3 regions of the Mesorhizobium sp. M1334 genome follow, and region 3 is predicted to be linked to each of the others. Evidence: predicted binding sites of a transcription regulator. Region 3 holds the regulator's gene; each other region holds the start of a gene.
What was found. Region 3 encodes LexA, which represses DNA repair genes until DNA is damaged. Its sites were predicted from a motif close to TGTTCNNNNTGTGTTCNG; they were not measured.
Positions count from the first base shown of each region.

Region 1: the regulator LexA is predicted to act here: its motif matches at 1,455-1,472, upstream of NKH17_RS08545 (ATP-dependent helicase).
Region 2: the regulator LexA is predicted to act here: its motif matches at 8,593-8,610, upstream of dinB (DNA polymerase IV).

Region 1 covers NZ_JAMYLM010000003.1:292,473-302,705, reverse strand. Annotated here, with positions in the region: gene NKH17_RS08545 (ATP-dependent helicase) at 1-1,413, opposite strand, end outside; gene NKH17_RS08540 (glucose/quinate/shikimate family membrane-bound PQQ-dependent dehydrogenase) at 1,667-3,979, shown strand; gene NKH17_RS08535 (hypothetical protein) at 3,990-4,421, opposite strand; gene NKH17_RS08530 (hypothetical protein) at 4,431-4,580, opposite strand; gene NKH17_RS08525 (dienelactone hydrolase family protein) at 4,853-5,752, shown strand; gene NKH17_RS08520 (EamA family transporter) at 5,753-6,661, opposite strand; gene NKH17_RS08515 (Lrp/AsnC family transcriptional regulator) at 6,752-7,231, shown strand; gene NKH17_RS08510 (hypothetical protein) at 7,492-7,689, opposite strand; gene NKH17_RS08505 (thioesterase family protein) at 7,854-8,339, opposite strand; gene NKH17_RS08500 (FAD-binding oxidoreductase) at 8,459-9,874, shown strand; gene NKH17_RS08495 (AsmA family protein) at 9,971-10,233, shown strand, end outside.
Region 2 covers NZ_JAMYLM010000030.1:24,552-34,784, reverse strand. Annotated here, with positions in the region: partial or broken gene NKH17_RS29765 (alkylphosphonate utilization protein) at 13-108, shown strand; gene NKH17_RS29760 (acyltransferase family protein) at 302-2,272, shown strand; gene NKH17_RS29755 (DUF2285 domain-containing protein) at 2,501-2,779, opposite strand; gene NKH17_RS29750 (hypothetical protein) at 3,009-3,326, shown strand; gene NKH17_RS29745 (hypothetical protein) at 3,573-3,881, shown strand; gene NKH17_RS29740 (DUF6456 domain-containing protein) at 3,926-4,531, opposite strand; gene NKH17_RS29735 (GcrA cell cycle regulator) at 4,593-5,213, opposite strand; gene NKH17_RS29730 (hypothetical protein) at 5,283-5,681, opposite strand; gene NKH17_RS29725 (XRE family transcriptional regulator) at 5,756-6,460, shown strand; gene NKH17_RS29720 (hypothetical protein) at 6,507-6,809, opposite strand; gene NKH17_RS29715 (hypothetical protein) at 6,994-7,356, shown strand; gene NKH17_RS29710 (GNAT family N-acetyltransferase) at 7,430-7,888, shown strand; gene ybiA (riboflavin biosynthesis intermediates N-glycosidase) at 7,986-8,534, shown strand; gene dinB (DNA polymerase IV) at 8,663-9,904, shown strand; gene NKH17_RS29695 (FAD-dependent oxidoreductase) at 9,930-10,233, opposite strand, start outside.
Region 3 covers NZ_JAMYLM010000012.1:128,764-138,996, reverse strand. Annotated here, with positions in the region: gene moaC (cyclic pyranopterin monophosphate synthase MoaC) at 1-225, shown strand, start outside; gene NKH17_RS20735 (molybdopterin molybdotransferase MoeA) at 225-1,430, shown strand; gene NKH17_RS20730 (hormone-sensitive lipase) at 1,438-2,268, opposite strand; gene kynU (kynureninase) at 2,365-3,612, opposite strand; gene lexA (transcriptional repressor LexA) at 4,054-4,788, shown strand; gene NKH17_RS20715 (ComEC/Rec2 family competence protein) at 4,782-7,247, opposite strand; gene gltX (glutamate--tRNA ligase) at 7,344-8,765, shown strand; gene gltA (citrate synthase) at 8,946-10,233, shown strand, end outside.

The DNA of each region.
Region 1 (10,233 bases), on a different contig from region 3:
GACGCGGTAGTTGAGGCCGAGTGTGACGAAGCGGTCCTCGAATTCCCGCATCTGGAAGGAGGCGCGGACGAGAATCGCCATATCGTTCAAATTGTGCTTCTGGCGCTGGTAGGCCTCGATCGTCTCGCCGACGGCGCGGGCCTCCTCCTCGGAATCCCACGCGGCGTGGACATGCACCTTCTCGTCGTCCTCGGCGATCTTTTCGGTGAACAGCGTCTTGCCGAAACGGCCCTCATTGTGGGCGATGAGGTGGGAGGCGGTGCCGAGGATGTGCGCGGTCGAGCGGTAGTTGCGCTCCAGCCTGATGATGGTGGCGCCGGGAAAATCCTTGTCGAAGCGCAGGATATTGTCGACCTCGGCGCCGCGCCAGCCATAGATCGACTGGTCGTCGTCGCCGACGCAGCAGATATTTACGGTGGACAGGCGCGGGCTTCCCTCCCCCTTGAGGGGAGGGTGGCCGGGCAAAGCCCGGTCGGGTGGGGTCCGAGCGGCAGTGCTCGACCCCGTGGCGGTGCCTTCTGCGGCAACCCCCTCCGCCCGCTTCGCGGGCACCTCCCCCTCAAGGGGGGAGGATTGCGGCCGCTGCGCCAGCAGCCGCAGCCACATGTATTGCGCGGTGTTGGTGTCCTGATATTCGTCAACGAGGATGTAGCGGAAGCGCTTGTGGTATTCCTTCAGCACGTCCGGATTGGCGCGGAAGATGCGGATCGGGTGGCACAATAGATCGCCGAAGTCGCAAGCGTTCAGCGTTTGCAGCCGTTCCTGATAGGCCGTGTAGAGCTCGCGGCCCTTGCCGTTGGCGAAGGCACGGGCATCGCCCTCGGGGATGTCGGCGGGACCGAGGCCCTTGTTCTTCCAGCCGTCGATCATCTGAGCGAACTGCTTGGCCGGCCAGCGCTTGTCGTCCAGCCCTTCGGCCTGGATGAGCTGCTTGATCAGGCGCACCACATCGTCGGTGTCGAGAATGGTGAAGTCGGATTTGAGCCCGGCCAGCTCGGCGTGTCTGCGCAGCAGCTTCACTCCGATCGAGTGGAAAGTACCGAGCCATGGCATGCCCTCGACATTGCCTTCGCCGATCAACAGGCCGATGCGCTGCTTCATCTCGCGCGCCGCTTTGTTGGTGAAGGTGACGGCGAGGATCTGCGAAGGGAAGGCTTTGCCGGTGGCAAGGATGTGGGCGATGCGGGTGGTGAGCACCCGCGTCTTGCCGGTGCCGGCGCCGGCCAACACCAGAACCGGGCCTTCGGTGGTCTCAACCGCCAGCCGCTGCTCGGGGTTGAGGCCGTTGAGATAATCGGGCGCGTTGTTCTGGTTGCTGCGGGCAGCCATGGCGCGCGCGGCAATGCCCGACGGGGCCACAGGCCGCGCGTTCGGTTCGTCAAAAAAGGGCATGTCTTCCGAAAAGCCGGACATCTCTCCCCGAATGTAGTGATTCGGCAGCGAAAGGCCAGAAGCGTCTCCGTTTTGTTCTCTGTCCGGTCGGTAGACTCACAATCTGAATGGGTCTGCTAACCAAAACGCCGGGCTTGCCGAGGGCCGGCGCCGTAAAACGCCGAGCTTGCTTGACAGGGGAGGCGGGCCGGAGAAAGTTGTGCTCGGGGCAGGAGCGCAATGCCGGGTTGCCCATGGACGCGTCGCGGAGCGCACCAGTCGAAGGAGCACCGTCTTGGCTGTGGTCATCACCTCCCTGATCCTTTTCCTCATCGGCCTGGCGCTTGGCGGCGGCGGTATCTGGCTCGTGACGCTGGGCGGCAGCTGGTATTACGTCATCGCCGGTCTAGCTTTCCTTGTCGCGGCCTGGCTGCTCTACAGGCGCAGATCCACCGCGCTGTGGCTCTACGCGGCGATCGTGCTCGGCACGCTCGCCTGGGCGGTCTGGGAGATCGGCTTCGACTGGTGGGAGCTCGGCCCGCGCGGCGGCATCATCGTGCTTGTCGCGCTATGGCTGTTGACGCCATGGGCGCGGCGCGGGCTTACCGGTCCCGACGGACGCGCGCCGCTTATCCTCGCCGTGCTGGCATCGCTCGGCGTCGCCGGCTATTCGATGACGACCGATCCGAAGGATATTGCCGGCCAACTCAACACCGACAAGGTGACGCCGACGGCCGATCTCGGCGGCAATGTGCCGCCCGGCGAATGGCACTATTACGGCCGTACGCCCTATGGCCAGCGCTATTCGCCGCTCGACCAGATCACCCCGGAAAACGTCGCCAATCTGCAGCCGGCCTGGACCTATCAAACCGGCGACGTGAAAGGGCCCGACGACATCGGCGAGACGACCTATCAGGTGACGCCGCTGAAGATTGCCGACACGCTCTACATCTGCACGCCGCATAATTTCGCCATCGCCATCGATGCCGCAAGCGGCAAGGAGAAATGGCGCTTCGATCCACAGATCAAGCTCAACAAGGACCGCCAGCACCAGACCTGCCGCGGCGTGTCCTATTATGCCGACGCCAAGATCGCCGCCGGCCAGCCCTGCGCCACACGCATCTACCTGCCGACGTCCGACGCTCGGCTGATCGCCCTCGATGCGGCGAATGGCCAGGTCTGCCCCACATTTGCCGAGGGTGGCACGCTGAACCTGCTAGCCAACATGCCATATCCGAAGCCCGGCTATTATTATTCGACCTCGGCGCCGCTGATCGTCGCCAACAAGATCATCGTCGGCGGCGCGGTCAACGACAATTATTCGACGCAGGAGCCGTCCGGGGTCATCCGTGCCTACGATGCCGACACAGGGGCGCTGTTGTGGAACTGGGATTCCGGCAATCCAGACCAGACGACGCCGCTGCCGCCGGCCCAGACCTATACCCACAACTCGCCCAACATGTGGTCGACGGCGAGCGCCGACGAGAAGCTCGGGCTGCTCTATGTGCCGCTCGGCAACAAGACGCCGGACCAGCTCGGCGCTGGGCGCAGCGCCAATGACGAGAAATTCTCCTCGTCGATCACCGCGCTCGATCTCAACAGCGGACAATTTCGCTGGGTGCGGCAGACCGTGCATCACGATCTCTGGGACATGGACGTGCCGGCGCAGCCGACGCTGGTCGACATCACCACGGAAAGTGGCGTGGTGCCGGCGCTGGTCGGGCCGACCAAGCAGGGCGATCTCTATATTCTCGACCGGCGCAGTGGCGAACCGATCGTTCCGGTCAAGGAAGTGCCAGCACCTGGCGGCGCGATCGAGGGCGACCATACCTCGCCGACACAGCCGACCTCGGACCTGAGCTTCAGTCCGAAACCGCTGACCGGCGCCGACATGTGGGGCATTACCATGTTCGACCAGCTGGCCTGCCGGATCGAGCTTCGGAAGTTGCGCTATGAGGGCCGCTATACGCCGCCGTCGCTGCAGGGCTCGCTGATCTACCCCGGCAATTTCGGCACCTTCAACTGGGGCGGTGTGGCAGTCGATCCGGTCCGGCAGGTGATGTTCGGCATGCCGACATACCTGGCGTTCATCTCCAAACTGGTGCCGCGCGCCGACGTGCCGCCGCCCGGTGACACCAAGGGCAGCGAACAAGGCCTGAACCGCAATGAGGGTGCGCCTTACGCGGTGATATTGAAGCCGTTCCTGTCGCCGCTCGGCATTCCCTGCCAGGCGCCGCCCTGGGGCTATGTGGCGGGTGCCGACCTTCGGACCGGCAAGATCGTCTACAAGCATCGCAACGGCACCGTTTACGACATGACGCCGTTGCCGCTGCCGTTCAAGGTCGGCGTTCCCGGCATTGGCGGGCCGATGATCACTGCCGGCGGCGTCGCCTTCCTCGGTGCGGCGGTCGACGACTATGTGCGCGCCTATGACCTGACGACCGGCAAACAGCTCTGGCAGGCGCGGCTGCCTGCCGGCGGGCAGTCGACACCCATGACTTACACGGTAGCCGACGGACGCCAGTTCGTCGTCATCGTTGCCGGCGGCCACGGCTCGGTCGGCACCAAGCCGGGCGATTATGTAATGGCCTATACGCTGCCGAAATAGAGAAGTTCCTTCAGAGCCCGAGATGCCCTTTCAGGTCGGGTACCGATGCAAGGACCTCATTGGTTAGCTGCGGGCCGGCTGCTGCCTCGGCCTGCTGGACCAGCATCGTGCCGGCCTGACTGATTTGTGCGAGCGTAAGGCCTGATGCCTTGAGTATGGCGACGCCGTTGATCAGCGCGCCGGTCTTTTCGCCGAGAGCGCCGCCGAGCGCGCCCTCCAGCGAGGACAGGAGGCCACCACCGGAAGCCGCGCCGGGAGCCATGACATCATATTGCTTGGCCAGGGCGTCGGCTCCCGGGATTTTGGCAAAGAAGCTGGACAGGGTCGTGCCTTCCGCCTCGTGTTCAAGCACCGAGAAAATCGTGCCGGCGATCTTTTCCGTCAAAGCCTGGTTGAGACCGGATTTCTGGGAGACGGTGTTGATGATGTCCTGAACGTCCATGATCTTTCCTCAGACCTTGGTGTTTGCGGGCGGGTGCCGGTTGACGCGGATCTTGATCAACGATCGTTTGAAGGCGGGGAAGGCAGTGAACCGCAGCGCCAGCAAAGCCATAGCGGCGAGGGCGAACCCACTTGCCAGAAGCGGGGAGGGAAAGGTCATGGGGCGTATTCCTTCGTCTCAATCACGCATTCTTTTCCCGCCAAATGGCCATTCTCGTTCGCCAGATGGCCCGAATGAGGCATAGCCCGGTAACTTCTTTTTACATTGTGGTGCGTGCATTTAGCATTGCCACAAAGGACCAAAATTTAACGACAGTGCGGCGCCGGGCGTCACGGTCGTCGTGCAGGGACTTTTGGCAGCCTCACTCAGCCGTGACTGGACCAGGCAAGCTTCGGCTCTATGTTGCCGCGGGGGCTCACGAGGAGCGCGCCATGACAACACCTGCCGGACCCACTGCCGCCAAGCCTGTCATTACCCAGGCGATGATCGATGCCTATGACGAATACACGCATCTGACGCTCGACCGGCGGCGCTTCATGGAGCAATTGACCAGGCTTGCCGGATCGGGTGCGGCAGCTGCCGCGATCGCGCCGCTGCTGGCGGCGAACTCGGCCCAGGCGGCAATCGTGGCGGAAGACGATCCGCGTGTGAAAGGCGAGGACATCAGCTATCCCGGCAGCGGCGGCGAGATGAAGGGCTCTCTGGTCAGGCCGGCGGACCAGACCGGCAAGCTTGGTACCGTCATCGTCGTGCATGAGAACAGGGGTCTCAACCCGCATATTCGCGACGTGGCGCGGCGCGTTGCGCTGGAAGGGTTCGTGGCGCTTGCGCCGGACTTCATGACACCGCTCGGCGGCACGCCGGACGACGAAAACAGGGCACGTGACCTGTTTTCCCAGCTCGATCCAGCACAGGTCGCCGCCAATGCCGTGGCAACGGTCGACTACCTCAAAGGCTACAAGGACGGCAACGGCAAGGTCGGCGCCATCGGCTTCTGCTGGGGCGGCCGCACGGTGAACATGCTGGCCGTCAACGCGCCGGACCTCGCCGCCGCCGTCGCCTATTACGGCATGCAGCCAAAGGCCGAGGACGTGCCGAAGATCAAGGCCGCGCTCATGCTGCATTATGCCGGCCTCGACACCCGCACCAATGCCGGCATCGATGTCTTCAAGAAGGCACTCGACGCGGCTCATGTCGAATACTCGGTCTATGTCTATGAAGGCGCCAACCATGCCTTCAACAACGATACGTCGGCGGCCCGCTACGACAAGAAGGCGGCTGACCTCGCCTGGGGCCGGACGATCGCTTTCCTCAAGGAGAAGCTGGCCTGATCAGGTGGGCGCCGGCGCTGGTTTGTGAAGGGCGACGCCGGCCACCACCAGCGCGATGCCAATGCAGTCGGTGAGGCTCGGCACCTGCCGCAGCACGATGACGCCGATCAACGTCGCGGTGACCGGCAGCAAAGACAGCATCAGCGCGAAGCTGGAGCGCGGCAGCCGCGACATGGCAAGCTGGTCGCAAATATAGGGAATGACCGACGAGCAGATACCGACGCCGACCGCCGCAAGCAGCAGCGGCGGCGCCGAGAAAGCCGGCAGGGCATCGGCGAAACCGATCGGCAGAACGACGAGAAGGGCGACCGCCATGGCGGCACCCAGCCCGGCGATGCCATCGCCGGCGCCGCCGCGCGCGACGCGGTGGCCGAGCACGATGTAGCCAACGAACAGCGTGCCGTTGAGGAAGGCCCAGAACAGGCCGACGGGATCGCTCGACCATTTGACGTCGATCAGCAACAGGGTGCCGGCGACGGCGATTGCGAGGGCGGCGAGATTGCGCGAGCTTCTGAGGCCAACAAGCGCAACGCCGATGGTGCCGACGAATTCGATCGCCGCCACCAGCGAGATCGGCAGCCGGTCGAGCGCCAGGTAAAACGAGCAATTCATCACGCCAAGGCAGACGCCGAAAGCCACAAGCAACAACCGCGTCGAGCGATCGGCGCGGGCGAAGACCGCCCATGGCCGGGTCAATGGGGCAAAGACGAGTGCCGCGGTGGCGATGCGCAGCCAAGCCATGCCGAGCACGCCGACGTGCGGGAACAGCAGCACTGCCAAGGCCGGTCCGAGATAGTGGAACACGGCGCTGACGCCGAACCAGAGATGCGGCGGGACCGCGTTTGCCAAGGTAAAGGCGGGGCCGGCGAGTGCCGGACTTGCTGCCGGGGCTTGCGTCCGATCTTGCATAGGATCAGTATCGCAGGCGATTTTTGCCATTGATATGGATGATGGCCGGTCATTGCGGCTATTTGCTTTCGGAAAGCAAGGAGTTGTCCGCTGAAACGCCTTCGAAATGAAAATACCGATCTGGACCCGGCGGATCTGAAAATCCTGCGCCTGCTGGAAAAGGACGCGCGCACCAGCACCGCCGAACTGGCGCGATCGGTCGGCCTGTCGGCGCCGAGCGTGGCCGAGCGCATCAAGCGGCTGCAGGAAAGCGGTGTGATCGACGCCTACACAGTGCGTATCAATCCGGCCGCGCTCGGCATGAAGCTGTCGGCATGGCTGCGCATCAGGCCGGTGCCGGGGCAACTCGCCGTCGTGACCGAAATCATCCGCGACCTGCCGGAAATCGCCCAATGCGACCGGGTCACTGGTGAGGACTGCTTCATCGCGCTGGCGCATGTCGCCTCGGTGGCCGAGCTCGAGCGAGTGATCGACCGGATCATTCCCCATGCGATGACCAACACGGCGATCATCCAGTCGTCGCCGGTGGTGCCGCGCTCGCCGCTGGGGGCGGTGAAGCGCCAGCCTTGATGCTTGGGGTCGTTCGTCAGCACGTCGTCCGCTTAACTCGAAACGTCGCGTCGCCCCTTCATCGCCCTGCCGGGCACTTCTCGGACGTTGTCACCAATGGTTTCGCCAATTGCCAGCGTTGCTGAAAGAGCGCCGAGGCTGCGGCCAGCCCCTTTTCCCCGTCACTATACGCGGAGACGGTGGCGGCAGCCGGATGAGGGGCAGCGCAAACGTTCCAGAAATGCAAACCGGACGGCCGGTCTGTTTTTTTCCCGCACCGTTCAGGCGTGGCCGCGTTTGATCCGCGCCTGCTTCAGGATGGCGCGCCAGCGGATCATGGCGAAGGGAATCGGCTCGTTGTTGTTGGCGATGTGGAAGATCTCGTTGTTGAGGTTCTTCAGCGAGCGCCAGAAATCATAGTCGGTGATACGTGGATCAGCCGCCAGCCTGTCCGCCTCGACCTTGATGTCGGTTTTCATGCACGTTCCCCGAACCGCTGCTGCTCCGCCGCCCGTATCGCAATTCGATGCGGATGGTTTTCCAACGCCGCGCTGAGTCGTTCAACGTCTCAATTCGGCTTGTTCACGTTAAAACCTCGGTAAGGTTAACGGCGGTTGGCCCGTGGTTCAAGCGCTCTCTTGGTTCAAGCCGGCTTACGACGAATACCGATCGAGCGGCCGGCGCGCTCCGGCATCGGCAGGGCGGCATGGGCGGCGCGCATCGCTTCCACCCTGGCCAGGACGTCAGCGGGGAAGGGCGCGACCTTCGGGCCAGCCATGTCGACATGCAGCGACAGCGTTTCGGAGGTGGCGGCGAGCCAGCCGTCGAGATGGCGGATTTCCTGGTAGGCCCTCAGCCGCTTCTCGTCATGGTCCAGCAACTGGAACGAGACTGTGACCTTGTGGTCGAGGTGCAATTCCTGGACGTAGCAGACATGGACTTCCGCGGTGTAGATGGTCAGCCGCCGTTCCCTTACATAGTCCGGCCCCATCCCCATCACCTCGAAGGCTTCGTCGGAGCACCGGTCGAACAGCACGTTGTAATAGGCCATGTTGAGATGGCCGTTGTAGTCGATCCAGGCCTCCTCGATGTCCATGGCGCGAGAGACGAAAGGGGCGGGGATGGGCATCGGAAACTTCCTTCTCGTCATGCCGGGATGAGCGTGGACTGGACAGAGCGTGGTTGGTGAGACTACGCATCCGTAGATGCAGAACAAGGGTGGACGCTGGTCCATTCGCGGAGGAATCGATGGCTCTAAGCGACCTCAATCCGGTCGAGCGCAACGAAGAAGGTATCGCCGCGGTGCTCGGCATCCTCAAACAGCGGCTCGGCGAGCGATTCCAGACCGGCCAGGCGATCCGCGCCCAGCACGCGCACACCACGACCTATATTCCGACGCAGGCGCCGGACGGCGTCGCCTTTGCCGAGACGACGGAGGAGGTGCAGGAGATCGTGCGCGCCTGCGCGGCCCATCGCGTGCCGGTGATCGCCTTCGGCGTAGGCTCTTCGCTGGAAGGCCACACCAATGCGCCGGGCGGCGGCATCTCGCTCGATACGTCACGCATGAGCCGCATCATTGCAGTCAATCCGCAGGACCTCGATTGCACCGTCGAGCCCGGCGTGACGCGCGAGGACCTCAACCGGCATCTGCGCGACACCGGCCTGTTCTTTCCGATCGACCCGGGTGCCAACGCTTCGCTCGGCGGCATGGCGGCGACGCGGGCGTCGGGCACCAACGCCGTGCGCTACGGCACGATGCGCGAAAACGTGCTGTCGCTGACTGCGGTGATGGCCGACGGCGAGGCAGTGACGACCGGCAAGCGCGCCAAGAAAAGCTCGGCCGGCTACGATCTGACACGGCTGCTGATCGGCTCGGAAGGCACGCTCGGCATCATCACCCAGCTGACGTTGAAGCTGCAGGGCATTCCGCAGGCGATTTCGGGCGGCGTCTGCCCGTTCCCCAGTGTCGAGGCGGCGTGCAATGCGGTGATCGCGACCATCCAGATGGGCATTCCGGTGGCGCGCATCGAATTGGTCAACGCGCTGCAGATGCGGGCGATGAAGACCTATTCGAAGCTTGATTATCCCGAGAGCCCGTGCCTGTTCGTCGAGTTCCACGGCAGCGATGCCGGCGTCGCCGAGCAGGCCGAAACCTTCGGCATGATCGCCGAGGAAAATGGCGGCGGTCCGTTCCTATGGACCAGCGTCGCCGAAGAGCGGACGAAATTGTGGAAGGCCAGGCACGATGCCTACTGGTCGTCGCTGACGCTGCGGCCGGGTGCCAAGGGCCTCTCGACCGATGTCTGCGTGCCGATCTCACGCTTTGCCGAATGTGTCACCGAGACCGAGGCGGATATCACCGAGATGGGCCTGATCGCGCCGATCGTCGGCCATGCCGGCGACGGCAATTTCCATGTGCTGGTGCTGATGGACGTGGACGATCCGAAGGAGATCGCGCTGGCGGAAAAATTCGTGGCGCGGCTCAACATGCGCGCCATCGCCATGGACGGCACCTGCACCGGCGAGCATGGCATAGGGCAAGGCAAGATCGGCTTCCTGCGGCACGAGCTTGGCCATGGCGTCGACATCATGCGCACGATCAAGAAGGCGCTCGACCCGCTGAATATCATGAACCCCGGCAAGATATTGCCTGGAAAGGACTGATCTTCAGGCCGCTGCCGTGCCTCCATTTGCCTCTTTATCGACACGCTGATGCGGGTAGAGTGCCACTGACTTTCAACCAAAACTATCCAGGAGCTAATGCTCGCACGCCTGTTCGTGATCTTCGGTGGGCTTCTTGTGCTGGTGCTGTGTGCGGCGCTGGTGGTGCCGTACTTTGTCGACTGGACTGGTTACCGTGCAGATTTCGAGCGCGAGGCGAGTGCCGTCCTCGGCCGCAAGGTGACCGTGCAAGGCGATGCGACGGCAAGGCTGCTGCCGTTTCCCTCGGTGACGTTCTCGAATGTCGCCGTTGCCGGTGGCCCCAACGGACAGCCGGCAATGACCGTCGAAACCTTTTCGAT
Region 2 (10,233 bases), on a different contig from region 3:
TAGCCTCCGCATGGCATTGCCGGCACCGGCAATCCAGGCGAGATCGAATGCAGCACCAGGCAGGTGAAGGGCCTGGTGCTGAAGACCGAGTTTTTGAAAAAGGCCTGATCGCCTCGGCACCCTTCGCTTCCATATCAATCGCCTCATGACTGAACCGCCAATGTGAGCGAATCGCCCATGCGACGAGTGGGAGGAGCCTGTCCCCTCGCCCTATGTTGCACTGCGTTAGATTTGTTGCATTGCAATATCGGCGCATCGGGTCGAGCCTCTGCGAGGTGGGCATTCCTTGCACGAGGTGATTGTGTCGGCATCATTTCGGCCTGACATCGAAGGGCTGCGCGCACTGGCGGTGGCGGGTGTCATCGCCTTCCATTTTGGTCTCTCCGGCCTGCCCGGCGGCTTTGCTGGCGTCGACATCTTCTTCGTCATCTCCGGCTACCTGATTACAAAACACCTGGTTACGGAAATAACCGAAACCGGGCGGCTGAACCTCTGGCGCTTCTACGCCCGGCGCGCCCGGCGCCTGCTGCCGGCGGCACTGTTCGTCATTCTCGCCACGCTGTTTGCTGGTTACTTCATCCTGTCGCCGGAGGAACAGGCGCTCTATTCGAAAGGCGCTATGTTCGCCTCCGCCTACATGATCAACCTCTGGCTGATCCGCTGGTCGTTCGACTATTTCGCCGCCGACGCCACCAACAACCCCTTCATCCACTTCTGGTCGCTCTCGGTCGAAGAACAATTCTATTTGGCATGGCCGGCGCTGCTTTTGATGGCCGCATGGCTGCGCCCAGGCAAGCGCACCGCTATAATCGTCATTGGCCTCGCCGGCCTAGCCTCCTTCGCCGCCTGCGCCTGGCTGACGGAAGTGTCGCAGCCCTGGGCCTTCTACTTCTCGCCTCTCAGGGCCTGGGAATTCGCCGCCGGCGGCCTCGCGACCATGGCGCCGGCAAAGATCTGGCGCGACCGGCCGCTGCTGGCCACGCTCCAGGCATGCCTCGGTCTGGTGCTGATCGCCTGGGCCTATCTGATGCTGGACGAAGACTCGCCGTTTCCCGGGGTGAATGCGCTGGCGCCTGTCGCCGGCACCGTGCTGCTGCTGCTCAGCGGCAGCGGCGGCCGCAATCTGCCGAGCGCCGTGCTGGCGCTGGCGCCCCTGCAATGGCTGGGCCGGCTGTCGTATTCACTCTATCTCTGGCACTGGCCGGTTATAGTCTACGCGGCAATGGTGGTTCCCAACCTGTCCATCCTGGACCGCTTTGCCTGCGCGGCGCTGACGCTGGTTCTGTCGATGTTCACCTATCATTTCATCGAGAACCCGATCCGCCGCAACGGCTGGCTGATGGCCGGAGCAGCGCGGGCGCTGGTGCCCGCCGCCGCGCTGACCGGCGCCGGCGTGGTCGCGGCCTATGGCAATGCGCGCTTTGCCGAGCACAATCTCAGCCCCGAACAGCACGTCATCGCCGACAGCGCCGCCCAGCTCTCCACCGTGCGCGCGACCAATGGCGGCTGCGTGCTCGATTTCGAGACCGTCAAGCCGAAGCCCTGCATGTTCGGCCGCAAGGATGCCCAGCGCTCGGTCGTGCTGTTCGGCGACTCGCATGCCGACCATTGGTCGACGCCGCTGATCAAGGCGGCCGAGAAGAACAATTTTCGCGTCGTCACCTTTCTCAAATCCTCCTGCCGGGCTTCGCGGGTGACGACCTGGAACTGGCGGCTGAAGCGCGACTACACCGAATGCGACCAGTGGCGCGAGCAGTCGGTCCAGGACATCATCGCGCTGCACCCGCAACTGGTGGTGATTTCGGAATTCTCGATCGGCAATGTGATGAAGGAATCGCCCGAGGAGTTGAAGCACGCCGATTGGCAAGCGCAGTGGCGGACGGGTCTCGCCTGGACGCTTCAGGCCTTCAGTCAGGCCGGCATCAAGGTCGCGGTCATCAGGGACGTGCCCTACAATGCAAGCTATGCCGACAAATGCGTGGCACGGGCGCTGTGGCGGGGCCAGACGCCCGCGACATGCGACACGCCGAGGATCATGGCGGCAAACGACGACATCGCCACCGCCGAGCGCGACATCGTGCGCTCGACGCCGAACGCCACTTACGTCGACATGACCGACCGGTTTTGCGACCAGACCACCTGCCACGTCTTCATCGACGGCAAACTAGCCTTCCGCGACCGCCACCACCTGGCAACGCCCTTCGCCGAAACGCTGGAGCCGGCGGTGGAACGGGCGCTGTTTTCGGATGTGATGGCGGCGGCTGTGAAGTAACAGTGCGGGATCTTGTCGGATCACGACCGACCAGCCCTTGGCGAGCAACCCACGCCAGGTCAGCTAAGGATGAGACCAGCCAGTAAAACGGTAAGGATAAGCGACAGCGGAACTGCAAGAAGGCAGCACAGCTCGAAAGTATTGGCTCGCCAAGAAGTCATTGGTCGCTTTTCCATGTTGGCCTCCTCCCTCAACGGCCAAACCGGGACGGCAGTTCCTAGATGGTGCTCATCCCCACCACTCATCACGCAATTGGCGCAGTTCGTTCCGCTTCCTGGTCATCCACCGTGCACGCGCCAAATGTGTCGCCCACGCCCGGAAAGCCCTCTCCGGTTCCCGCTCCGGATCAATGTGCAGAACGATACGGGCGACCTCGCGCCAATCGGTTCCTTCCGCCGAAGCATCGAGCAGCCGGATATAAGTAAGCATGCGATCTTCGTCATAACCGGTCAGAACCGAAGACGTCGGCGCTGCGTTCGCGATATGAAGGTTTGGCGGCTTTAGCATTGCGACCTACCAGCAATGGCGCACCGTAGCAGCTTATGAAGAAGCCCGCGCCCTTTGATCGGAGGATGCGGATCGAGATTCGCCTCGACGGTCGACAAATGCCGACCTCGGGCGGGGGTTCCGCGCAGTTGGGCTCCACGTCTTGCCCATCGCGATCGGGTGGGCGCAATCTATGTATTTTACTATGTATTTCAGTGGAACCTAATTTAGTCGGCGCAATTATGCGTGCGTGAGAAAGCGTGAAATCCAGACCGTCACTGAGAGCCGGCTATCGCGGGATCAGTTGGCCGATGATCCAGTGATTGCAGTCGATTTGACCGAACGGATATTACAGGCGGCCGACAACGACAGGATAGTCTGCCTCGTCGTGGCAACGGAGCAGCTGGAAGCCGACCGCATCGAGAAAGCGGAGCCTCAGGAGACCAGGATTGCCGCTAGTTTCGTCCGGGACTTTGAGGTCATGCTGCTTGTTCTTTATGCGGCCTACGCCCTTGCTGTGCTGGGTGCGACCGCTTTCGTTTTGCTGGAACTGGGGCATGTCCTATAGATCGGCAAGGTGAAGGGACCGGCACCGCCTGATTGTCGCTGTTTGACGGGACACCGGGATACATACGGCGCGGACCACAACAGCTCGAGGCTTGCGTCGACGGCCACCCTGCCGCACAGCCAGAGGCGTTTTCGCCCACGCGGCGCTAATTGTGGGCTCTCGGTTCGGGGCATCTTGCTAATTTGTGGAACGAGCCTGCCCCTCGCGGGTTTTTCTATTAGAGGGACGTTAATGAAGGAGGTAGCTATGAAGAAGCTCCTGCTTGCCTCGGTGATCGCCATCGCCTCGGCGGCTTCCGTGATTGGCCCGGCCAATGCCGGCGGCAGCGTCACGATCGGCATCGGCAACGGCTATGACGACGACTATTATTATCGCCATCATCGGTATTCCGATTACGACGATGAGTACGTCCCCCGTTACCGCTATGATGTCTATAACGAGGACTACGCGCCGCGCTACCGGTACCGGTACCACCGGCGCTGCCATACCGAAGTCATCAGGCACTGGCGTCATCACCACCGGATTATCGAAAGAATCCGTGTCTGCCGTCGTTGACGGATCGATCCGGCCGGTAGTGCCGGCCGGATCGGCGGGGCTCCTCATCTCGGCTTGCGCATCAGCATCATGCCGTAATGCACGGCCAATATGTCGAGCCCGATCTTGAGTAATTTCACCACCACGTCGCGCGGTTCGCCCGCCTGTTCGGCCAGGCTCTTGACCGTTGCGTCGGCACAGCAGACCTTTTGCACGATGCCGGCGATCTCCCAATGGACAAGCGCCCTGGTGGCCTCGGCATGGTCGCGGCCGGCGGACAGGATGTGTTCTGCGACGCCGCTGCCGGTGCGGCCGCCGTCGACACGCTCGGCCCAAGCCATCGGCTTGGCGGTTGCCTCCGACGAACTGCGGAAATCCTGGCGGTAGCGCATCCCCGCCTCGCGCTGCTGGCGCGACAGCGAGGTGAGGCCGCTCAGCGGGTCGACATTGCGCACCCGCACGATGCCGCCGGTCGCGGTGTGGCCGTCATTGGAGACCTCATAGAGGCGCGCCGCCTCCTGCGTTCCTTTGGCCAGCCGCTTGCGGCCGAACCTGTCGTCCTTCAGCGCGAAATCATGGCCGATCTCCTTGCGGATGCGCACCTGCTCGGCCTCGCCCTTCGGCAATCGCGGCGGCCTGGCTTTGGTCTTCTGGGCGATTTTGCTGCTCATCGGCTCGGTCCTCCTGGTTTTTTGTCGTCGGGCTCTGGCGAATTTCCGTCATCCACTGGGCTCAAATCGTTTCGGCCGGCAGCGTGCGCAGGAAGCGCGCGGCGTGATAGGCGCAGTAACTTTTCGAAGGCTTTGTGCGCAGCCCGCAGCACAGCATGTCCAAACCGGGGCGACTGCCGGTGGCATCGTTTTCGGCATCCTCCTGCAGCGTCGTGTCGAGCGGCGCGCGGCAACGGTCGAAAAGGCAATCGATGAAGCGCATCGCGGCGAAATGTGGCTGGCGGCCGCCGGCGGCGATCGGGCGCGGCGCCGGCATTTCGAGCGGCTCGCCATCGGACCCGGTGATCCGAGCCGGACCCGGCTGCCAGGCCGGCGGCGCCAGCCTGGCCGACAGCCTTGCAGGGCGGCAGTGATGCTCGGCCGGTACCGCCCGTGCTTGGCTGGCGGGGTTCGACGGCTCTGGCGCCGATTTTCCATGCCGGCCGCCACACCAGCCCTTGGACCTGGCAAGGCCGATGGCGCGCAAAGGGGCCGTGCGGTGGACGATGCCGATGATGGCCGCGCGTGAGACCGGACTACCACGCTGCGTACCGAGCCGGGTGGCGATCTTCGCGGCCGACAGCCCGCTCATCAACAAGTTCTCGATTTGTTCCAATTCAGAGGCGGAATAGCGGGCGGCCATGATGTTTTGTTCCCTGCAAGGGTGGTTGTGTGTGCGCCGGCTTCGCCGGCTCTCAGGCTGGAAAGCCGATCAGCCTTCGCGTGGCCTGCTACGATCGAGCTTCATCTCGGCCGCCTGCCTGGTTGCGCCGGAGACTGCCTTGCCCGTCCGCTTGTCGAAGGCGATGACCGTGCCGTCTTCGGTACGGATCCAGGAAACCGCGGCATCCGCGTTGCCGGTCGACGGGTAATTCGTGGCCGGAGCCGTGAGGGGAACGGCTCCAGCCGTTCCGGCCGCTTGCGCTGCCGGAACCGAGGCGCGAGCCTCGGGCATCGTCCCGGCCGGGGAGGAGGACAGCCGCGACGAAGGGGAAAGGGTTGGCACATGCATGGCCTTGGCGATCGTTTGCGGTACCGCCTCCAGGCCAGCGCCGCCGGCGCGCTGAACGGCGGATTTAAGGACCGAAAGCTGGTGAAGCGACTTGTGCATGCCCACATAAAAGCATAACTCAAATCATAATGCAAGCGATTCTTGCATAGACGAAACCGAATCTTATGTCTCAGATGGGAGCCATGGCGAAAACTGCACTGTCGATCAAGGTCGGAGCGGCGATCCGCCGGGCGCGCAAGCAGCGCGGCCTGGTGATGCGTCACATTGCCGAGCACAACGACACCGACGTCGCTGCCGTCGGCAATTGGGAAACCGGGCGCAACCTGCCCAAGACCGAGAACCTTTTGAAGACCGCCGCTTTCCTGCGCGTCGATCCGGTGGCGCTCGGCAAGGGCGAGGTCGTCTTCCTCGAAGATGCCGGACCGGTCGCCGATGCCGAGATCGTCACCGATCCCGGCCCCCTGCCCGCCGGACCGATGGACATCCAGCTTCTCGGCACCGCCGTCGGCGGCGACGATGGCGACTTCACCTTCAACGGCCAACCGGCCGGCTATGTCCAGCGGCCGCCGGGGATCCGGCATCTGCGCAATGTGTTTGCGCTGCACGTGCTGAGCGATTCGATGGTGCCGCGCTACGAGCCCGGCGAGATGATCTATTGCGGCGGCCGCGACGCCGTGCCCGGCGACCATGTGGTGATCGAGACGCTGCCCGAAGAGAACGAGCAAAACGGCAAGGCCTTCATCAAGAAGCTGGTCAAGCGCACCGCCGCCGAACTGATCGTCGAACAGTACAATCCGCCCAAGACGCTGACCTTCAACCGCTATGCCATCAAGAACGTCTTCCGCGTCATCCCGCTCAAGGAACTGCTGGGGTATTGAGGAGGGTTTTCCCTTCTCCCCTTGTGGGAGAAGGAAGTTCCGCCCCTCAAGCCCGCTTGGACTGCTCCGGCTCTCGACCGTTGAGCAGGCGCGCCTCGGCGCGCACCCGTTGCCGGTCGTCGATGAAGGCGGCCTGGATCGAAACGGCGGCGCCCGGCAGGCCATCGGCACGGCAAGCCTTGCAGATGAGGCGCCCCGAAAGCGCTGATAGCGGCGTCTCCGGCCTCACCCCATGCCGCTTGAGCTCGGCCGGCTTCCACCACCTGTTACGGCCGCAATCGATGCACTCGACGGCAATCGAGACGACATCGGCGATCGTCGCTTCCTTGCCCGCCAATGCCATAGCCATCCCCATCATTGTTCCTGCTTTGTTCCACATCATTATCGGTTTTAGAGGCGGAGTCGAGTCGGTTCCGCTTACATCAACGTTAAAGTTTCACTTGTTCTATTATTTGAGTTATGCTTATATCTCATGCGGGCTGGAACCGGCACGAGCCCCAGAACCGCGGCTGGCCGGCAGCAAGGGAACGACGATGAACCCAGCCCAGTTCGCCCATGCCTGCGGCTATAGCGGCGACAGCCCGGCCATGCTTGCCGCTTTCGCGGCCATCCGCCAGGACGGCATCCGCAAGGCGCGCCAGGGCCATCGCCAGCGCAAGGTGGCGATTGACCAGATGAAGCCGAGCCGCGTTCTGTTCCTGGCGGCGATCCGCCCGGCGCAGACAGCCGAGGAGGCACTCGAGGACGCCGCCTGCTTCCTGTCGATGTTCCGCAACATGCCGCGCTGGCGGCAGGAAAGGCGCGCCGCCGACCTCGCCCGTGCCAGACAGCAGCGCCTCTTCGCCCGCTTCTTCCGCCGCTACGGCCACCGCCTCTGGGGGCTCGAGAGCACCTGAAGGCGCGCGGGCCTCCCTTGCAAGTCAAAACGGATATTGCGATCGCCGACGTCGCACCGTATGTCTTCGCGCGATGAGCGAGATCGAATTCCGTCGCGCGCAAGCGCCCGACCTGCCGGCGATCGTTGCAATGCTTGCCGACGATGTGCTCGGCGCAGACCGGGAAGACCCATCCACGCCGCTTGCGCCATCCTATCTCGATGCCTTCAGCGCAATCGATGCCGATCCCAACCAGTTGCTGGCCGTGGCCGTCGAGGCCGGGCAAGTGGTCGGAACGCTGCAGCTCAGCTTCCTTCCAGGCATTTCGAGGAAAGGCGCATGGCGCGGCCAGATCGAAGGCGTTCGCGTCGCCCGGCAATGGCGCTCGCGCGGCGTCGGCAAGCTGATGATCGAATGGGCGATTGAAGTGTGCCGTTCGCGCAATTGCAGCTTCGTCCAACTCACCACGGATAAAGGACGACGGGAGGCGCACGCTTTCTACCAACGCCTCGGGTTCACCGCCAGTCATCTAGGCTACAAGATGGCGCTGTAGATCAGCATTTCATCGCATTCAGCGCCGACCGCTCATCTTCGCTATCCCTCTGGATGGATTGACAACAAGCCGGCCTTTCGCCTTGCTTAATCCGCCCATGATTTACGACCTACCCTGGCTTGAAGAAGCCTTTCGCGCAAAGCCCCGGCGGAAGTTTCTGTTCTTCTGGGGCCATCAGCCGTCCAAGGACGGCCGCATAACCGCGTCGTGCTTCAGCCAGTGGTGGCATGCGCCCTTTACCATCAATGGCCTAAGCTATCCGACTGCCGAACACTGGATGATGGCCGAGAAGGCTCGCCTGTTCGGTGATGCTCAGACGGCAACGCAAATCCTCAGGGCGACGAGCCCCAAGCAGGCAAAGCAGCTTGGCCGTCAGGTGAGCGGCTTCGATGGCACCAAATGGGATGCCGACAAATATCGCATCGTCTGCGAAGGGAGCTTTCAGAAGCTCCGACAGAATGCGGCGCTGCGCGATTATCTGCTGTCGACGCATGACAAGGTGCTGGCCGAGGCCAGCCCTGTCGACCGGGTGTGGGGCATTGGTCTTGCGGCGGATGACGAGAGGGCAGTGAACCCGCTGCTGTGGCGCGGCGAGAACCTGTTGGGATTCGCGCTGATGCAGGCCCGGGACCGGCTGCGCGGCTGAACATTGGCACCCGCTCGTCATCAGCGGCAGCTTCCGCTGCTTGACAATCCGCCGGCAATGTTCTCTTTATGTTCCTATCACAACTCGAGACAATGCGGCGTTCGAGCGGCCGCGGGCGAACGGGTCGGATGGAAGCCAACATCCTCCACGCGGATCTGGATGCCTTCTATGCCTCGGTCGAACAATTGCTCGACCCGGCCTTGCGCGGCAAGCCGATTGCCGTCGGCGGCGGGGTAGTGCTTGCCGCATCCTATGAGGCCAAGGCGTTCGGCGTGCGCGGCGGCATGCCGGGACGGCGGGCGCGGGAACTCTGCCCGCAACTCATTTTCGTCGGCGGCCATTTCAAGGACTATCAGCGGTTGGGCGATGCGGCAATCAAAGTGCTCGGCGACTTCACGCCGGTGGTCGAGCGGATTTCGATCGACGAGGCCTTTGCCGACGTCGCCGGCTGCACCCACCTCTTCGGCTCGCCGGCCGAGATCGCCGGCAAGATACGCCGCCGCGTGCGGGCCGAGCTCGGCTTGCCGATCTCGGTCGGCGTGGCCCGCACCAAGCATCTGGCCAAGATCGCCTCACAGGTCGCAAAGCCGGACGGGCTGGTGGTGGTCGATCCGCGCCACGAGCTGGAGTTCCTGCACCACCTGCCGGTCGAGCTGATGTGGGGTGTCGGCCCGGTCACCAGGGAGCGGCTGGCCGGTATCGGCGTCAACACCATCGGCGAGTTGGCGAAGACCAACAGTGGCGCGCTGGAGCGCCTGCTCGGGCCGGCGGCGGGAGAGAAACTGAACGCGCTGGCGTGGAACCGCGATCCGCGCAAGCTTGAGACGCAGCGCCGGGCGCGCTCGGCCGGCGCGCAATCGGCGCTCGGCCGCAAACCGGCCGACGAGCAGGTCTTCGTCCCCGCTTTGCTGCATCTGGCCGACAGGGTCGCCACCAGGTTGCGTGCGAAATCCCGGCCCGGCCGCACGGTGACGGTTCGTGTCCGCTTTGCCGATTTGCGCTCGGTGACGCGCTCGGTCACGCTCGACCAGCCGATTTCGGCAACCGCCATGCTGGCCGAAATCGCCGAGGCGCTGGTGCGCAAGGTGCTCATCGACCATCCGCACGAAAAGACCATCTCGCTGCTGGCGATCGCCGTATCGCATCTGGAGCAGCATGCCGGGCTGCAACTGGAGCTGCCGCTCGGGCTCGACGACGACCGCCGCCGCCCCGGCACCCGGAAGGGCGCGGCGCGCTGGATCGCGGATCGCGCCATCGACAAGATCCGCGACCGCTTCGGCTGGGAGGCGGTCGGCTACGCCTCGGTCGCGCTCGGACTACAGCGGTCGGTTCCCGACGCATTTCGGGAGTTGGCCGAGAAGGAATTGTGAGTTGCGCGGCGGGGGCGAAAAAGAATTATCTGACAGGAGCCAGGGGCGATACGGCCGGCCCGTTCAAAGCCGTGCCGTCGACGGCAAAATGCGAGCCGTGGCAGGGGCAGTCCCAGCAGCGTTCCAATGAGTTCCAATGAACGTGGCAGCCGACATGGGTGCATGCGGCCGAGCGCTTGTGGAGCGTGCCGTCCTCATCGCGAAAAGCCGCGACTTTGGTAAGCCCTTCGCGCACGATAGCGCCCTCTCCCGGCCGCAGCTTATCGGCGGAATCGATTTCGCCAGGCGCGACATACTCGGCAAAACTCCTGATCGCTGTCGCATTCTCC
Region 3 (10,233 bases):
GTCGCACTGCCCGGCCTGAAGGTGACGGCATTGACCCGCGTCACTGGCAAGACCGGCGTTGAAATGGAGGCCTTGAGTGCCGTCTCGGTCGCTTGCCTGACCATCTACGACATGGCCAAGGCGGTCGACCGCGCCATGGTCATCTCCGGCATCAGGCTGGTTGAAAAGACCGGCGGTAAATCCGGCGACTACAAGATCACCGGGGCCACCGAGGCAGGCCGCTAATGGCGCTGGTCCCAGTTGCCGAGGCGCTCGAGCGCCTGCTGGACGGAGCAGTTGCGCTGCCGGGCGAACGTGTCGCGCTGCTGGATGCCGCCGACCGCGTGCTGGCGGAGCCGGTTGTGGCGCTCCGCACCCAGCCGCCGTTCAACGCCTCCGCCATGGACGGCTATGCCGTGCGGGCGGCTGACATCGCGTCCCTACCCGCAAGGCTTTCGGTGATCGGCATAGCGCCGGCCGGACGCGGCTTTGCCGGAACGGTGCAGCAGCGGCAGGCCGTGCGCATCTTTACCGGCGCGCCGCTTCCCGAAGGCACCGACACTATCGTCATCCAGGAGAACGTCCGCGACCTCGGCGGCGGCAGCGTCGAAGTGACAGAGCCGACGGTGCAGGGGCGCAACATCCGCCGCCTTGGGCTCGATTTCGCCAAGGGCGATGTCCTGCTGCCCAAAGGCCGCCTGCTCGATTCGGCCGCCTTGTCGCTGGCGGCATCGGCCAATCACCCCGAGGTCGGCGTGGTCAAACGGCCGCTGGTCGCCATCATCGCCACCGGCGACGAATTGCTGCCGCCGGGCAGCGAGCTTGGCCCCGACCAGATCATCTCCTCTAACGCCTATGGTGTCGCTGCCGCCGCACAGTCGGTCGATGCGCGGGCGCTCGACCTCGGTATCGCGCCGGACCGCAGGGAGGCGATCGCGGCATTGGTTGAAAAGGCCGTGAAGGCTGGCGCGAACGTCATCGTCACGCTGGGCGGTGCCTCGGTCGGCGACCACGACTTCGTCCATGACGTGCTGACCGGGCAAGGCATGACGCTCGATTTCTGGAAGATCGCCATGCGACCGGGCAAGCCGCTGATGTTCGGGCGGCTGGGCGACGTTCGCTGCATCGGCCTGCCCGGCAACCCCGTGGCGAGCCTGGTCTGCGCTCAGCTCTTCCTGAAGCCGCTGCTGGCACGGCTCGGCGGCCGCGCCTTTCAGCAGGATATCCGTCGGGCACGGCTCGGTGCTGCCATGCCGGCCAACGATCTCAGGCAAGATTATGTGCGGGCTGTTGTCACAGACGACGCTGGTGCGCTCGTGGCGACGCCGTTCGGCATCCAGGACTCCTCGATGCTGAAAATGCTGGCCGATGCCAACGGGCTGATCGTCCGCGCGCCGTTCGCGCCTGCTGCGGCGGCGGGCTCCCCCTGCGACGTGCTGATGCTACGCTGAACCTGCCTCACTCCGAAATCAAGGTCCGGGTCAGCGGATGGTCTGGATCGGCCAAACCGTCGATGATGTTGAAATGATGCCGGTCGGGCTCGACTACGGAGCTGGTCGCGGCACCCAGGCCGATCCAGATGTTGGCCAGCAACGCGCTCTGGCGCAGGAATTCGGCGCGCTCGCCGCCGCCGGCCCAGCAGGTCAGGCGGGCCTTTTCCATCGGGCGCAGCAGCACCGGACTTTCGGCCTGCGCCTCGGCCTCATCGATCGCCAGCGTCTCGTTCATGCCGGTGCGCATGATCGGGCGCAAATCATGCACCCCCGAGATCGACACCACGTGACGAACGCGCCGGACCACTTCGGGCGCCAGCGGCGTCGTCCTGGTAACCATCCGGCTAACAAGATGGCCGCCGGCCGAGTGCCCGGTCAGCATCAGCGGCCCTGCGACCATCGCCGCCGCCTTGCCTATCGCCGCGCCGACTTCCTTGACGATGCTGCCAATGCGTATCTGCGGACAGAGCGTGTAGGACGGCATGGCAACTGCATAGCCGCGATCAACAGCGCCCGCGGCAAGATGTGACCAGAAACTCTTGTCGAATGCCATCCAGTAGCCGCCATGGACGAACACCACGACCCCCTTCGGCTTGGTGGCCGGCAGGAAAAGATCGAACCGGTTGCGTGGGTTATCGCCATAGGCCAGGTCGAGCCGCGCCCTGCCCTCGGTCGAAAGCGCCTCGCGGAAAACCTGCGCGGGCTCGACCCAGGCCGCCGGCCAGCGATCGCTGCCGGCTATGTTGGCGCCGTTGGCATAGGCGTTGTCCCAATCGGCAATGTGACGTTCGAACACCCGGCGCCCTCCCTTGCAATATGGCCTTGCAACCTAGCCGCGAGCATCGCGCGGCGCGTCGTCGCCAGCCTCACGATTCCAGCTCTCGCATGAATCTCAAGTGACAGCCGCCTTGATGGCGAAGCGCGCATCCTTCCACGCACCGGTGCGCAGGATGTCCTCAAGCACTTCGACGGCCTGCCAGACATCGGCATAGCCGACATAGAGCGGGGTGAAGCCGAAGCGCATGGTCGATGGCGCGCGAAAATCGCCGATCACACCACGTTCGATCAGCGCGCGCATGATCTGGTAGCCATGCTCATGCATGAATGAAATCTGGCTGCCGCGTTTTTCCCCGTCGCGCGTGCTTTCGAGCGTTAGCCCGTAAGCGCCGCACTTTGCCTCGACAAGCTCGATGAACAGATCGGCCAGTGCGATGCTCTTCTTGCGCACCGCAGTCATGTCGACATCGTCCCAGACGTCGAGCGCGCCCTTCAGCGTGCGCATCGAAAGGATCGGCTGGGTGCCGCACAGAAACCGGCGGATGCCGGTGCCGGCCGCATAGCCTGGCTCGAAGGCGAAGGGCCGTGCATGGCCCCACCAGCCGGTGAGCGGCTGCTGGATATCGGAAAGATGCCGCTCAGCCGCATAGATGAAGGCAGGCGCGCCCGGGCCGCCATTCAGATATTTATAGGTGCAGCCAACGGCAAAATCGGCGTTGGCTTTGTCGAGTTCGACTGGCATCGCGCCGGCGGTGTGGCAGAGATCCCAGACGATCATCGCCCCGGCTTCCTGGGCCCTGCGCGTCAGCGCCGGCATGTCGCGCAGTTCGCCCGATTTGTAGTTGACGTGGTTGACCAGCACCACGGCGGTGCGTTCGTCGATCAGCTCCTCAATGGTCGGCGCGTCGACCCCCGAGAGGTGCAGCAGCGCATCTTTTCGCGTCGAAACCACACCCTCCGCCATGTAGAGGTCTGTCGGAAAACTATCGCCCTCGGCGACGATGGCCTGCCGCTCCGGTCGCATGGCCATGGCTGCGTGCAACAGCTTGTAGATGTTGACCGACGTCGTGTCGCAGACCACCGTCTGGCCGGCCGCGGCGCCGATCAGGCGCCCGAGCTGGTCGCCAAGTTCAAGCGGCATGTTGAACCAGCCGGCCGTGTTCCATGCGCGGATGAGATCATGCGACCATTCTTCGGTCGCGGCCTTGTACAGTTCATCGAAAGCGGCACGTGAAGCAGCTCCTAGCGAATTGCCGTCGAGATAGATCACTCCTTGCGGCAGCACAAAGCGGTCACGTATCGCGCCCAGCGGATCCGCGGCATCCATCGCCTTTACGGCCACGAGATCGGGAATTCCCGTCATGATTTGCCTGCTCCCCCAAAATCCAACGCAACGCCGGACACGCATCAACTGTTCTTCCATTACCGGGTAGCGCGTAGCAAGGCTCCACCGGCGAGAAGCAGCAGGCGGTGGAAACCGGGACTTAACCCCGAGGTTGGCGCTTTGAGTTCGTTTCGTTCACGGTGCATTGACCAAACCGCACATTCGATAGGGGTTCACTTCCGTGCCCTTTGCCGGCGGACGGCCGATGCCAATGCGCCCTTCCGGGACGCCAGAAGGGCGCAAACGAAAGCAGAATCAAGGCGATGAGGCTCGCGGCGGCGAAAATACGGTACGCCGGTAGGGGACGTCGTTTGTTTCCCGAGCCTTAACGTATTCATTAAACTTTAAACAGTTGCGGAACACAACTGGAACAGATAGTGTCTGTTCTGGGTTTGTTTTCTGATTCTGTTGGGGGTCGCTATGCTGACACGCAAACAACACGAACTGCTTATGTTCATCCACGAAAGGTTGAAGGAAAGCGGTATCCCACCTTCCTTCGACGAGATGAAGGAAGCGCTCGACCTGGCTTCCAAATCCGGAATCCACCGACTGATTACGGCGCTGGAGGAGCGCGGCTTCATTCGCCGTTTGCCCAACCGGGCCCGTGCGCTGGAGGTACTACGCCTGCCTGACTCGATCGCCCCCGGCCTCAATGCGGCACGCAAGTTCTCGCCGAGTGTCATCCAGGGCAGTCTTGGGCAAGGTGCCCCTCGGCAGGGCAAGCCGACATCGTCGCGCGTCCCTGCAGCCGGCAATGACGATGATGTCGTCGCCGCCGTTTCGATCCCGGTAATGGGCCGCATCGCCGCTGGTGTGCCGATCGATGCTATCCAGCACCAGACGCATTCGATTTCGGTGCCGCCGGATATGATCATGGGCGGCGAGCATTATGCGCTCGAGGTCAAAGGCGATTCGATGATCGAGGCTGGCATTTTCGACGGCGACACGGTGATCATCCGCAACGCCGATACGGCGAGCCCCGGTGAGATCGTGGTGGCCTTGGTCGACGAGGAGGAAGCGACGCTGAAGCGGTTCCGCCGCAAGGGCGCCTCGATCGCCCTGGAGGCCGCCAATCCGGCCTACGAGACGCGCATCTTCGGACCAGACAGGGTCAAGGTGCAGGGCAAGCTCGTTGGGCTGATCCGCCGCTACTGAGTTGCGCCCTTGGTGCCGGCTTTTGGATTGTCGGCCCTGCGGTATGGCGGCAGGCCGCGCGCCGCGCGTGAAAATTTCCGCTGCACGTGCCAGGGCCGGTATGATTTTTCGACGGCGAAGCGGATTTCGGCGCGTGTTGCCGCTTGTGGATCGAAATAGACGGCCGCACTTCCCGCGCGCGCCAGTTGCCGTTTGGTGACGACGAGGACCAGCCGGTCGTAGTAGCAGGGATTATGGGCGGTGGCGTCGTCGATGACGATCAAGCTGGCGAAGGCGCAGGCTGGCCGTGCGGTATCGCGGTCCTTGGCTTGCGCAATGATCGCGCCGGATGGATGCCTGGCGAGGCAGAGACCGTCCGTGCAAATGAACGGCATGCCCGGCGGTAGGTCGGCCGGATCGGCAATGTCGAATTGCGGATCGTTCTTTCCAGGTGTTTCCGGCGCGACGATAGCCTCTGATGTGAGCGCGCGTTTCCAGTTGTCGATGGTGAACTCATTCGGGCGTGCCCGGTTGACCGCGAGCTCACCGCTGCCGATCGGCAGCGCGACCAGCCGTGCGTCCTCCGAGATCAATACGTCGGGTACGCGCGTCTGCGTTGTCGTTAGCAAGCCAGCGAGCGCAAAAGGAATTGCCGCGAGCCGCAACCAGGTCGTCGCCATGCTGGCAATGACGAGGGCGATCGTCACCAAAAGGACAGATCTCAGCGAAATCAGTCCGACCGCATCGATCGGCGAGCGCTCGGAGATCCACCCGGACAGGGCGATCATCGCCGTCAGCCCGTTGCCCATCACGTAGAGGAAAGGCCCATCCGCGCCGAACGGCATCGCCAGCGCGCTGAGCACGGCAAAGGGCATGACGACCAGTGAGACGATAGGCATGATGGCCAGATTGGCGAACAGGCTGAGCGGCGCTACGCGCTGGAAATGCCATATGGCGAAAAGCGCCGTGGCGCTCCCTGCAATGATCGAGGTCATCGCCAGGCCGCCCATGCCCAGCAGGACCTTTCGAGTGGCCAAGCGTAGCGGCGATCGCCGGGGCGGCGGCGTGGTGGCCCTGCCGGTGCGGTAATCGGACCAGCCGGCATAGGCGCCGACAAGGGCCGCCGTCGCGGCGAAGGACATCTGGAAGCTCGGACCGACCACCTCGTGCGGCGACACTACGATGACCGCGATGGCCGAGATCGCCAGATTGCGCATGGTGAGCGCGGCCCGGTCGAACAGCACGGCGATGAGCATCACCGCCAGCATGATGAAGCTGCGTTCGGCCGCCACCACAATGCCGGAAAAGACGAGGTACGCCGCAATCGAAAAAAGCGCGGCGGCGGCGGCATATTTTTTGACCGGCCGTCGCGATGAGAAGTCGGGAAACAGCGCAAAGGCACCGCGCAGCAGCGCCATGATGGTGCCGGCGACCAACGCCATATGCAGCCCCGAGATGGAGATGATGTGGTAGATGCCTGTACGCCGCATCGCTTCGTTGATCTCCTCGGGAATGCCGGCGCGCACGCCAACGATCAGCGCAGCAGCAATCTCGCCCTCGGCGCCGCCGATGCGGCTGCGGATATGGTCGGCGATGGATTCGCGCGCGTCTTCGATCGCGGAAGAAAGCCGCGCGGCAAGCGGCATGCTGCCCGACGCCACGACTTTCGGATTCCCGAGAAAGAAGCCGCTGCCGCCGATGCCCGCGAAATAGCTGTCGAAGGAGAAATCATAGCTGTCGGGCCGCACCGGGCCGGTCGGCGGCAGCAACCGCACATAGCCGGCGATCTCGGAACCAGCGGCCAGCTCAGCCGGTATCTTCATCGCCGAAATGCGGACCCGTTCCGGCATGTAGCGCAGCGTCGGCCTGGCGGTTGAGATCACATCGATCGTCAGCCTGATGCGGCCGCTAGCCATGGGTTCGTACGATACGACGCGACCCGTCAGCCGCGTCGAGATTTCAGAACCGAGCACATGCGTCCCGACACGCCAGGTCTCGAACTTGGCGGCAAGCACGCCAAGCGCGCAGAGCAGCGCCACCATGAAGCACAGGCGGGTTCTGGGCCATGACCGCGACATGACGGCACAAAGGGCCGCGAGGAGCACGATTGCGATCGGCTGCGGAAAGGCTGGCTCCGCCGACAGCGCGAAATATACGACCACCCCGCATGCGAGGAACACCGGCACCAGCAGGAAGGCGACGCCACGGTCGAGTTCCAGGCCGGCTGCCGAGGTTACGCTGTTGCGGATGCGGGACGGTGACGGGAGGCGGAAACGCCGGCGTAGGCGCACGATGGGCTCGGACGCAGGCACCGGAACCGTTGCTAGGTCGCTGGCCGGCAGCGACGGAGCATCGAAGCGCGGAGCGGGCAGCAATGCCGGTGCCGGCAGGACAGGCAGGGGAGCGGCGAACAGCAAGCGTTCGCTGACGCCGCTGCCAGCGTCCTCGCCCTCGCCCGCACCACGGCCTCGCACAGCCATCGGGTCTGCCCCTTGCGCCCTCGACCTCCTATGCTACATGAACGCGCAACGCGCGAAAGTCCGCAAACCCACTTCCTTGGCCCGCCTGAGAGTTCCATGCCCGATAAGGTCGTCACCCGTTTTGCCCCCTCGCCCACCGGTTATCTGCATATTGGCGGCGCGCGCACGGCGCTGTTCAACTGGCTGTATGCCAAGCACACAGGCGGCACGATGCTGCTGCGCATCGAAGACACCGACCGCGAGCGCTCCACCGATGCGGCAACCGCGGCCATTCTCGACGGGCTTTCCTGGCTTGGCCTGACATGGGACGGCGAGCCGGTGTCGCAGTTCGAGCGTGCGCCGCGCCATCGCGAGGTGGCCGAGGAGCTCGTTCGCATGGGCAAGGCCTATTATTGTTATGCGACGCCTGCCGAGCTGGAAGCAATGCGCGAGAACGCACGGGCCAAGGGGCTGCCTCCCCGCTATGACGGACGCTGGCGCGACCGCGACCCGTCGGAGGCGCCGCCCGGCGCCAAGGGGGCGATCCGCATCAAGGCGCCGACAGACGGCGAGACGGTGGTGCATGACCGCGTCCAGGGCGACGTGCGTTTTCCCAACAAGGATCTCGACGATTTCATTATTCTGCGCTCGGACGGCAATCCGACCTACATGCATGCCGTCGTTGTCGACGATCACGACATGGGCATCACCCACATCATCCGCGGCGACGATCATTTGACCAACGCCGCACGCCAGACCGTAATCTACCAGGCCATGGACTGGGAGGTGCCGTCGATGTCGCATATCCCGCTGATCCACGGTGCCGACGGCGCCAAGCTGTCGAAGCGGCACGGCGCGCTTGGCGTCGAGGCCTATCGCGCCATGGGCTACCTGCCGGAGGCGCTGCTCAACTATCTGGCGAGGCTTGGCTGGAGCCACGGCGACGATGAGATCATGTCGATCGCCGACATGATCGCATGGTTCGACATTGGCGATGTCAACAAGGGCGCCGCCCGTTTCGACTTCGCCAAACTCGAGGCGCTCAACGGCGTGCATATGCGCCGGATGAACGACGCGGCGCTGCTCGACATCTTCATCGCCACTCTGCCCTATCTCGAAGGCGGCCCGGCAATCGCCGCCCGCCTCGACGACAGACGCAAGGCGCAACTGCTGGCCGCTTTGCCCGGCCTGAAGGAGCGCGCCAAGACGCTGGTCGAACTTGTTGAAGGGGCTGCATTCCTGTTCGTCGAGCGGCCGCTGCCGGTCGACGAGAAGGCGGCGGCGCTGCTCAGCGGTGAGGCGCGCGCGATCCTGCGGGGCGCTCATGCCGCACTGGCCACGGTTTCGGACTGGTCTGCCGCCTCGGCTGAAGCCGCGATCCGCGACTACGCGCAGGCCGGCGGCCATAAACTCGGCGCTGTGGCCCAACCTTTGCGCGCCGCGCTCACCGGCAAAAGTACCTCGCCAGGTGTCTTTGATGTGCTTGCCGTGCTGGGCCGCGAGGAAAGCCTGGCGCGGATCGCTGATCAAATCGATTAGCGAACTGGCCCAAGAAGATTGGCATTGAAAGGTGTGTTTCGCAGTGCAACATTGGGCCTTGGCCTAATCTGGCGCGCAGATACAATTGCGGGCGCAAAATGTGCATAGTCCGATGCTTTTGACGTGTTGGGTTCAGATATTTTGCCTTTGCCGGCCTGAGGAAACAAAAAGGAGTTTGCTATGACCGAACCTGCGACGAAAATGGAATTTGGCGGCAAAACCCAGGCATCGACGGCAAAGCTGGAGCTCGGCGGCAAAACCCATGAATTCAAGATCCGAAGTGGTTCGGTAGGACCTGACGTCATCGACATCGGTTCGCTCTACAACACCGCCGGCGTCTTTACCTACGATCCCGGCTTTACGTCGACGGCGAGCTGCGAATCGGAAATCACCTTCATCGATGGCGATGCCGGCATTCTTTTGCACCGCGGCTACCCGATCGACCAATTGGCCGAGCACGGCGACTTCCTCGAAGTCTGCTATCTCTTGCTCTATGGTGAACTGCCGACCAAGGCGCAGAAGGACGATTTCGACTACCGGGTGACGCGCCACACCATGGTGCATGAGCAGATGTCGCGCTTTTTCACCGGCTTCCGCCGTGATGCGCATCCGATGGCGGTGATGTGCGGCGTGGTCGGCGCGCTGTCGGCCTTCTATCACGATTCCACTGACATCTCGGATCCGTATCAACGCATGGTCGCCTCAATGCGGCTGATCGCCAAGATGCCGACAATCGCGGCGATGGCGTACAAATACCACATCGGCCAGCCGTTCATTTATCCGAAGAACGAGCTGAATTTCGCAGCCAACTTCCTGCATATGTGCTTCGCCGTGCCTTGCGAGGAATACAAGATCAATCCGGTGCTGGCGCGCGCGATGGAGCGCATCTTCATCCTGCACGCCGATCACGAACAGAACGCCTCGACTTCGACCGTCCGCCTGGCCGGCTCGTCGGGCGCCAATCCCTTTGCCTGTATCGCTGCCGGCATCGCCTGCCTGTGGGGTCCTGCACATGGCGGCGCCAACGAGGCAGCCCTGAACATGCTGGGCGAGATCGGCCATGTCGATCACATCCCGGAATTCATTGCGCGCGCCAAGGATAAGAACGATCCGTTCCGATTGATGGGCTTTGGCCACCGCGTTTACAAGAACTACGATCCGCGCGCCAAGATCATGCAGAAAACCGCGCACGAAGTCCTGGGCGAGCTCGGCATCAAGGACGATCCGCTGCTCGACATCGCCATGGAGTTGGAAAAGATCGCGCTGACCGATTCCTATTTCATCGAGAAGAAGCTCTACCCCAACGTCGATTTTTATTCCGGCATCACTCTTAAGGCGCTGGGCTTCCCCACCACCATGTTCACCGTACTGTTCGCGGTCGCCCGCACCGTCGGCTGGATCGCGCAGTGGAAGGAGATGATCGAGGATCCGCACCAGAAGATCGGTCGCCCGCGCCAGCTCTATACCG